Regions from separate parts of the Exiguobacterium sp. JMULE1 genome, predicted to be linked through region 2. Evidence: riboswitches for the same ligand, from Rfam matches in the RefSeq annotation. Region 2 holds a riboswitch; each other region holds the start of a gene.
The links. Region 2 has a riboswitch for S-adenosylmethionine ahead of metK (methionine adenosyltransferase). Riboswitches for the same ligand answer to the same signal wherever they lie in the genome.
Positions count from the first base shown of each region.

Region 1: it holds a riboswitch for S-adenosylmethionine, as region 2 does, so the genes downstream of both, EXW93_RS14460 (alpha/beta hydrolase) here and metK (methionine adenosyltransferase) in region 2, are expected to answer to the same signal.
Region 3: it holds a riboswitch for S-adenosylmethionine, as region 2 does, so the genes downstream of both, mtnK (S-methyl-5-thioribose kinase) here and metK (methionine adenosyltransferase) in region 2, are expected to answer to the same signal.

Region 1 is NZ_SGWC01000002.1:2,759,303-2,762,564, reverse strand. It holds gene EXW93_RS14470 (DedA family protein) at 1-64, opposite strand, end outside; gene EXW93_RS14465 (thymidine kinase) at 248-862, shown strand; gene EXW93_RS14460 (alpha/beta hydrolase) at 944-1,702, opposite strand; SAM riboswitch class I at 1,770-1,871, opposite strand; SAM riboswitch class I at 2,121-2,224, shown strand; gene EXW93_RS14455 (methionine ABC transporter ATP-binding protein) at 2,311-3,262, shown strand, end outside.
Region 2 is NZ_SGWC01000002.1:2,257,550-2,260,811, reverse strand. It holds gene pckA (phosphoenolpyruvate carboxykinase (ATP)) at 1-913, opposite strand, end outside; SAM riboswitch class I at 1,148-1,274, shown strand; gene metK (methionine adenosyltransferase) at 1,403-2,611, shown strand; gene EXW93_RS12070 (GNAT family N-acetyltransferase) at 2,749-3,237, shown strand.
Region 3 is NZ_SGWC01000002.1:358,304-361,565, forward strand. It holds gene EXW93_RS02100 (2-hydroxy-3-keto-5-methylthiopentenyl-1-phosphate phosphatase) at 1-73, opposite strand, end outside; gene EXW93_RS02105 (2,3-diketo-5-methylthiopentyl-1-phosphate enolase) at 70-1,260, opposite strand; SAM riboswitch class I at 1,331-1,432, opposite strand; SAM riboswitch class I at 1,638-1,741, shown strand; gene mtnK (S-methyl-5-thioribose kinase) at 1,820-2,986, shown strand; gene mtnA (S-methyl-5-thioribose-1-phosphate isomerase) at 2,983-3,262, shown strand, end outside.

The sequences.
Region 1 (3,262 bases), 500 kb from region 2:
CGGAGAGACCAAGGGCACCATATTGGTGCAGGATGTCATGTAAGAGATGATGAATCGGGGACACCTTCTTTCGTGAGAATCTTCTTCTTCAGTGTACAGGAAATAGGGGGCAGTTGGAATGAAAGGACAAAAATTCTAGGGAAAGAAAAAATGAATTTTGATTTCCGGAAGTCAACCCTTTTTCTCGATACCGTTTCGGGCTATACTCGTTAAAGTGACTATTTTTAGAGGACGGTGTCGGACGATGATGCATGTAATAAATCAGTACGGCTGGATCGAAGTAATTTGTGGCAGTATGTTTTCCGGGAAATCGGAAGAGTTGATTCGTCGTGTCAGACGGGCGCAGTACGGCAAACTGCCCGTGCAAGTATTCAAGCCGGCAATCGACGACCGGTACCATGAAGAGCATGTTGTCTCTCACGTTGGCAACTCTGTCGTAGCGATTCCGATGGCGACGAGTCGTGATCTTTATGCGGCAGTAGCAGAAGAAACACAAATCGTCGGGATCGATGAAGTTCAATTCTTTGATGATGAGATCGTACAAGTCATCGAAGCACTCGCACAAGACGGAAAACGCGTCATTTGTGCAGGCCTTGATCAAGATTTCCGGGCAGAGCCATTTGGGAAAATGCCTGAATTACTGGCGCGCGCAGAATTCGTGACGAAACTACAAGCCATCTGTCTTTCGTGTGGGGATCCGGCTTCCCGGACACAACGTTTGATTGATGGGAAACCAGCCAACTATGATGATCCGATCATCCTAGTCGGAGCGTCGGAATCGTATGAGCCACGTTGCCGTCATTGCCATGAGGTACCTGGAAAACCGAAGCCGCTCCAATCGGTGCAGCACCAAGAAAATTAAAAAAAGACGTACCGATGATGGTCGTCCTTTGATGTAGCAGCTATTTGCTTCCATATGGAAACGAATAGCTGTTTTTTTGATTCAGCCTGTTTCTTGCGAAAACTGACACGATTGTTCGATAAAGCGAATCGTCTCACGAACAATCAAATCCTGATCATGATCGAGTGTCGCAACGTGATACGAGTTCAGTAAACAGTAGCTTCGTTTATCATTTGTTCCGATGTGCTGGTGCAGATAATCCGAGCTCGAAGGTGGAACGACGTGATCGGTCGCTGAGTAAAGAATCAATGTCGGTAGAAGGATCGATCCAAGGCGTCCTTTTGTTTCATCCATTAGGCGAACAAGTTCGAACGCACAACGGCTCGGAACAAGATCATAGATGATTTCAAAGGCTGCTCGCTTAATGTCCGGTGCGCCTTCCGGTAAATACTCTGGACCGTCCTCGAACGAAAGTGATTCATAGGATGGAACGGAGAGTGCGGCATTGATCGTAATGATGCCGGCAAACGGAATCCCGTCAGCGGCGAGCGACAGCGCAAGCGTCGCACCCATCGATTGACCGATGACGAAGACTTGATCGCATGTTTCTTGTAAACGTTCATAGCCGTCTTGCAGGCTTTGCTTCCAACATCGAGCAGTCGATTGTTCGAACTCGCGGACGTTCGTTCCATGTCCACGTAAGCGCGGGGCATAGACGGTAAAACCTTCAGCAGCGAATGCCTCACCGACGTCCCGGACACTTTGCGGAGTGGCGTTAAAACCATGACAGATTAGAATGCCGATCGATCCACCTTGAAAATAAAACGCTTCAGCACCAGTCAATACAGGATAGTTCATCATTACTATTTTTCCTCCATTCATGAAAAAAACTCGTCGACGTCACTGCTTGGACGCCCACGAGTTTTTCACCGTATCATCCAAAGCCGCGCTTTGCTGGTCGGAGCACCTTACAAATTGCAGGTTGCCGTGAAGTCATAGAGCCAGGTCTCTCGTTCACTCTTGATAAATATCATATTGGAATTGTCGGAATAATCATTGAAACGATGGTAGCACGACCAAAAATGACTTGTCAAATCTTTCTTGACGAATCGTGATCCGTTCATTAAGCTAATTCATAACTTGTAAATCCATCGATATGCGCCAAATGGATTATTTTTGCAAAGTTGGTTGACTTTTAAAGTTTCGACCCGTAATGTAAAAATTAGTTTTACGACATAAGCAACAACGCAACAACACACATACGAATTTCATACCGCAATACTTATCCAGAGAGGTGGAGGGACTGGCCCTACGAAACCTCGGCAACAGACTCATTATGAGCACTGTGCCAATTCCATCAGACAGATGTCTGAGAGATGAGTGGAGTGGATTCTGCCACTGTGCGGATCCAGGTCTCTTCTTGTTTCTCAAGAAGGGACCTTTTTTGTTGAATGAAGGGGGAAAACGGAATGATTGCATTTCATCAAGTCAAAAAAACGTACGTCACGAAAGATCAGACGATTGCAGCGCTAGACGGTGTCGACCTGACGATCGAGAAAGGCGAAATCTTTGGTGTCATCGGCTTTAGCGGTGCCGGGAAAAGTTCACTGCTCCGCTGTGTCAATCTGTTAGAACGACCGACGTCAGGAACGGTGACGGTCGATGGGGAAGATTTAACGCAACTGTCTCCGAAAAAATTACGCCAAGCAAAACAACGGATTGGAATGATCTTTCAGCACTTCAATCTATTGAATGCGAACACGGTCTTTACGAACGTTGCAAAACCACTCGTTCTCGCAGGCGTCAAGAAAGATGAGATTCGCCGTCGGGTGACGGAGTTGCTCGAATTCGTCGATCTCGCGGACAAGGCGGATCATTATCCAGATCAATTGTCGGGTGGGCAGAAACAGCGCGTTGGTATCGCCCGGGCACTCGCGACGCAACCTTCCGTCCTTTTATGTGACGAAGCGACGTCAGCACTTGATCCCCAGACGACACATCATATTCTTCAGTTATTAAAACGGATCAATGCAGAGTACGGGATCACGATTCTTTTGATTACCCACGAGATGGGCGTCATCCGGGAGATTTGCGATCGTGTAGCCGTCATCGAAGCTGGGAAGCTAATCGAGTCAGGAACGGTCTTTGATGTCTTTTCAAATCCGCAGACCGAGACGGCACGGAACTTTGTACGGTCCGTCATGCATGACGAGATTCCAGCGTCGATTCGTCAGTTGATCGAGTCGCGAAATGCGCATCCAATCTATAAGATTCACTTCCTTGGACATCACACCGGACAACCACTCTTGTCGCAAGTCGCAAAACGCTTCGACGTCGATGTCAATATCCTGCACGGTAGCATCACGGAGTTGCAGGAGACGCCGTTCGGCACATTACTCGTTGAACTGATCGGTGAGACGA
Region 2 (3,262 bases):
CGTAATCAGGATGACGGGCTTCGTCGAGTACGACGTTCTCAAGGACGGTTCCGAAACGGATCGCGTCAAAGATTTGCGGTTCTTTTTCACGCGATAGATTGACCGTCTTCGCGTAACATCCGCCTTCGATGTTGAAGACACCATCGTGCGACCAACCATGCTCATCGTCACCGATCAATTGACGGCTATCATCGGCTGAAAGGGTGGTCTTACCAGTACCAGATAGACCGAAGAACAAGGCGACGTCGCCTTCGTGTCCGACGTTTGCCGAGCAGTGCATCGAAAGGACGTTTTCTTGTGGCAAGAGGTAGTTCATGACGGAAAAGATCGACTTTTTGATTTCTCCAGCGTATTCCGTTCCACCGATCAAGACGATTCGGTGTTCGAACGACATCGCGATGAACGTCTCGGAGTTCGTTCCGTCAACGGCAGGATCTGCTTTGAAATGTGGCGCGTAGACGACCGTGAACGGTTCGAAGGCAGCCACTTCAGGATACTCGCGTAAAAAGAGTTGTTTGGCAAACAGGTTATGCCAAGCATATTGTGTGAGCACACGGACCGGAAGGGTGAAGTGCGTATCTGCTCCAGCAGCAGCTTCTGTGTAGTAGAGATGATCAGCTTCGTTCATGTAACGAAGAACCTTTTGCAACAATTGTTCAAATTTGTCTCCATCCATTGGTTGGTTGACATGACCCCAATCAATGTGAGACTCGCAGGAAGAATCACGGACGATGAACTTATCTTTTGGTGAACGACCTGTAAATTTCCCCGTTTCTACAGATAATGCGCCGTTCTCAGCAAGGACACCTTCTTCGTTTCGAATCGCATGTTCGACAAGTTCAGCAACAGATAGTTGTTTGAACACATGCTCTTTCTTGAGTAGTTCTTCGATATTCAGGACCGTCATCGGCATCCTGACCCCACCTTTCCCCTACGTTGGTTTTGGCTCACTGTATTTAGTATGACACATTTATTATATATGACATACTAAAGAGAGAGCAATCATTTTCTAGTGCTGATTTCTATTTATCTGGAAACGCTTTCAGCATTAACAGTTTAACATCTCTTTCAAAAAGTTTCGACTAGAATTTGAAACCTTGCTTGACAGAGTAGTTACAACTTTATATCATGTAATTCGTAACGGATACTCTTATTCTGAGCAGGTGGAGGGAACAAGGCCCGAAGAAACCCGGCAACCGTCCTACATTAATTCACATATTAATGAGGGAAAAGGTGCTCTCCTGAAGCGAAGTAAACACTTCGAACGATAAGAGGGTAAAGGAAGAACGCACAACCTTTCCCTGACCATTTTTTGGACTTGGAAAGGTTTTTTTCATTTTACCGTCCCACTCAACTAGGGGAAATGAGTACACCGTCAAATTCTTTTTTGGGAGGGTCATACATGACAAACCTTAATCGCCGACTATTCACGTCGGAGTCAGTCACTGAAGGTCATCCAGATAAAATCTGTGACCAAATTTCGGATTCAATTCTTGATGCAATCCTCGCAGCGGATCCAAACGCGCGTGTTGCGGCAGAAACTTCTGTTACAACAGGTCTCGTTCTCGTTGCAGGTGAGATCACGACATCCACTTACGTCGACATTCCAAAAGTCGTTCGTGAAACGATTCGTGAGATCGGTTATACACGCGCGAAATACGGTTTCGACGCGGACACATGTGCTGTATTGACATCAATCGATGAGCAATCAGCAGACATCGCTCTTGGTGTAGACCAAGCGCTTGAAGCACGTGAAGGTAGCATGTCTGATGCAGAAATCGATGCAATCGGTGCAGGAGACCAAGGTCTCATGTTCGGTTACGCAACGAAAGAAACACCAGAACTCATGCCACTTCCAATCTCGCTTTCACACCGTCTCGCACGCCGTTTGGCAGAAGTGCGTAAAAACGGTCAACTCGACTACCTTCGTCCGGACGGAAAAACACAAGTCACGGTCGAATACAACGAGAACAACGAGCCGGTTCGTGTCGATACGATCGTCATCTCGACACAACACGCGGAAGAAGTTACGCTTGAGCAAATTCAAGCTGACTTGAAAGAACACGTCATCACACCGGTCATCCCGGCTGAATACATCGACGCAGCAACGAAATTCTTCATCAATCCAACTGGTCGTTTCGTCATCGGCGGACCACAAGGAGATGCTGGATTGACGGGTCGTAAGATCATCGTTGATACGTATGGTGGATACGCACGCCATGGCGGTGGAGCATTCTCTGGTAAAGATCCAACAAAAGTCGACCGTTCAGCTGCATACGCAGCACGTTACGTCGCGAAGAACCTCGTTGCTGCAGGTCTTGCAGACAAAGCAGAAGTTCAACTCGCGTACGCAATCGGTGTCGCGCACCCGGTATCAATCGCGGTTGATACATTCGGTACAGGAAAACTTCCTGAAGCACAACTCGTCGAATTGGTTGCTGAAAACTTCGATCTTCGTCCGGCTGGAATCATCAACATGCTTGATCTCCGTCGTCCGATCTATCGTCAAACAGCTGCATACGGTCACTTCGGTCGTACAGATGTTGAGCTTCCATGGGAGCAAACAGATAAAGCAGCAGTTCTTGAAGAACAGGCAAAACGTTTCGCATAATCAAAAAGTCCGAGAACCCTACGCGGGTTTTCGGACTTTTTTGTTTACGTGGAACTTTGCAGGAAACGAATGTTTTTTCTAGAAGAGGGTAAAAGTACATGAGTCGATTCGTATGAATACAAAGGGGGGTTCCGATTATGGAAATACGCGAAGCTATTCCAGCCGATGCAGGACGTATTCATGACATTGCCGTCACATCCTGGTTGGATACGTACGCAGAAATCTATTCCGAGCGCTCGAAAGCGCATTTCGTGCAGGAAGCGTATCCGCAAGAGGAGGTTGTTCGTGCGATTCGGACGGCAGAAGAAGCACGGGGAGAGTATTTTTATGTCGGAATCATCGATGAGGAAATCGTCGGTTTCATTCATGCTGTTGATGTTGAGGGAACGTGGGAAATCATTCGTCTGTACGTCTTACCGAAATATCAGCAAAACGGAATCGGACGACGATTGATCCGTGAACTCGAACGACAAGGAGCCGTCCCACTCGAAGTATACGTGGAGGCACGTAACTATAAAGCGCGTCAGTTCTTGACCTCATTCGGTTTTGAAGAACTCAGTGAGATGACGGAAGAAGTCTTTGGGCAAGTAGAATCTGTCATTCGCCTTCGCCATGTCGCCTCGTGAAATCCGTCTTGGGACGGTTTTGTGT
Region 3 (3,262 bases), 1.9 Mb from region 2:
CCTGCATGAGTGCGATGATGTTATCCTGTGTCGTCACGGTACCGTCGAAGTCACAAAGAATCCGTACGGTCATGACTTGATCCCCCAAGCGTCGAGGGCGATCCGTAATTCTTCATGACGCGATGCTGCCGTCGATAGGGATTCATTTGCGAGTGCCGCATCGAGTGCCTGACGGAAAGCGGTGACACCAGCCGCAGCACCTTGCGGATGACCATGTACGCCGCCACCGGCGTTGATGACGGAATCGATACCGAAGTCCCGTACGAGTTGAGCGACGAGTCCAGGATGAATACCGGCTGAAGGAACCGGGAAGATCGATTTCGTCTGACCGAGACGGGTCGCTTCGACCGCGATGCCACGGGCGACATCCTTTGGCAAAGCGACATTGCCGTAAGGAGACGGGAATAGCGTCAAGTCTGCTCCAGCAGCACGCGGTAATGTGCCGAGTAAGACAGGAGCTGCGACTCCGTGATTCGGGCTAGCGATCAACGCACCGCTATATGCCGGATGATTGAAGATTGGAACGTTGATTTCCGGATCACTTGCCAGTTCGCGTAAGACGTCGAGTCCGTATGTGAAGGTATTCAGCAAGAAAGCAGTCGCTCCAGCGTCAATCAATCGCTTGGCTTGATCCTTGAGCGTAAAGACGGGACCGCTGAGTGTGATCGCATATAACGCACGTTTACCAGTCCGGTGGAAGTGAGCATCGATGACCTCACGTCCGATTCGTGCCCGGTCAATCGTCGGTGTCAACGGATTGTCGTATAGGATCTCATCGTCTTTGACGAGATCAATCCCACCAGCGAGTTGTCCTTCGAGTTGATCACGAAGGAACGATAAATCGCGTCCGATGACTCCTTTGAAGATGCTCATTAACAATGGGCGATCTTCGACACCGATCAAGGAACGGACCCCTTCAATCCCGAATTTCGCACCTGGAAAGTCCGACGTAAATGTATCGGGTAGTAGCAATTCCGTTAATTTGATTTCACCGTCGAGTGAGAGTTTCCCGAAGACGGTCGTCAGAATCGCAGAAAAGTCGCGCGACACGTTATGTTCCGGATAACGAATCGTGATATATCCTTTGCCATCGCGCTCTTCGGTATGTACGACTTCCCCTTTGAACGAGGCGAGTTGTTGTTGTTCGAGATGATTCAGTTCCGTCCAAGAACCGACTGTCAGACCAAGCGCGAGTTGTTCAGCGCGCTGCTCGAGTCGATCACGGGCAGTCAATTGATAAGTAGCAGTGATATAAGCCATGTCTTTCCTCCTTCAACAAAAAAATGGTCTCTCGTCAGCGACAAGAGACCATGAATGATTCGAACGTGGACTCTTATCTGTCAGCTTAGTAGCTGCAAGAATTAGCACCGTGCCAAAAGGTCGGTTGCTGCGACATCGTAGGGCTTGTCCCTCCGTCTGCTCTTGATAAGAATTGGATGAAATTGTGAAATCTAATTGCAATTTTTACATGAGAATCGTGACTTGTCAAACTATTTTTAGAAAATTTATTTTTTTGGAAATACTCTTTCTATAGATGACTTAAAAATGATGTCCGTTTCTGCTTGATTTCGATTTGACAGCGAGGAAGTCGATTGCGTAAGATTCAAATCAATATCACACACGACAACTACATACGACTCTTATCGCGAGTTGGCAGAGGGAATTGGCCCGATGACGCCGCAGCAACCGACCACTAGGCACGGTGCTACATCCAACAGACGTTTCGTCTGAGAGATAAGAGGACGCAGTGACTTTTCTGCGCCTCTTTTCGATGACGAAAAGAGGCGCTTTTTCGTGTATCACATAGGGGGAAACTGAGATGACATATAAAGCATTCACAGAACAGGACGCGATTGATCGTGTTCGGACATTAGGACTGATCGGCGATGGAGCCGTCGAAGCAGAAGAGATTGGCGACGGGAACCTCAACCTCGTCTTTCGGATTCGAGAAGGCGAACATCGCTTGATTTTAAAACAAGCATTACCATATGCGAAGGTCGTCGGGGAGAGCTGGCCGTTATCGCTCGAACGAGCGTGGATCGAGCAATCCGCACTCCGTGAATTCGCGCGACATGCCGTACCGTTCGTACCACGTGTTTTTCATGCTAGTCACGAAGAGGCGTATACGGTCATGGAAGATCTTTCACATTTGACGATCGTTCGAAGCGGTTTACTCGCAGGTGAACAGTATCCGTTGCTTGCGGAACATATCGGTTCTTATCTCGCTCGGACGTTATTCCATACATCGGACTTTGCGCTTGGTCCGGTTGAAAAGAAACGTGTCGCCCGAACGTACTACAATCCAGACTTGTGCGACATCACGGAAAAATTAATCTTCACGGATCCGTTTCATGACGCGGAGACGAACGAGATTGAAGTCGGACTCGAAGAAGAGGTGGCACGTCTATGGGCAGACGATGAGTTGAAACGCGAAGTCGCAAAACTCGAAGCGCTCTTCATCACGAAAGGAGATGCATTGCTGCACGGCGATCTACATACAGGAAGCATCTTCGCCTCAGCGACGGAAACGAAAGTCATCGATCCTGAATTCGCCTTTTATGGTCCATTTGGATTCGATGTCGGACAGTTCATCGCCCACTTATTCTTCGCGGCATATCCGGATTACCCTACACGACGTGACGCCCGAATCAAGGATGTCGATACGTTCTGGCTGACGTTCGCTTCAACGTTCCGTGCCTTATGGGAACGGGAAGCCGTCGAACCGTTCCAGGCACCAGGACTCGTCGATGATGTATTGAGCACGATCTTGCAGGATGCCCTTGGCTTCGCCGGTTGCGAATTGATTCGGCGGACGATCGGTCTAGCACCGGTCGCTGATTTAGAATCAATCAATTCAACGACGGAACGCTTAGAGCGGAAACGTCACGCTCTCCGTCTAGGAACAGCGTTAATCAAACGCCGTACAGAATGCCGGACATTCGATGATTTACGAAACTTTGACGTAACGGAGGAACTTAGCCGATGACTACATTCGTTCAAAGTATCCGTTACGAAGACCGTGTCTTGACGATTCTCGATCAGACACGTCTACCGCAGGAAGAGCACTATGAAGTCATTGCTGATCTCGCGCAAGCCGTTGAGGCGATTAAACAACTGCGCGTTCGGGGCGCACCTGCGATCAGTTTATTTGGGGGATTCGTGCTCGTTCAAGAAGCATACCGGTTTGAAGCGGCGCTTCCGGTCTACAAGCAAGCCTTGCTTGAGACATCGGCGACGTTACTCGCGACACGACCGACGGCCG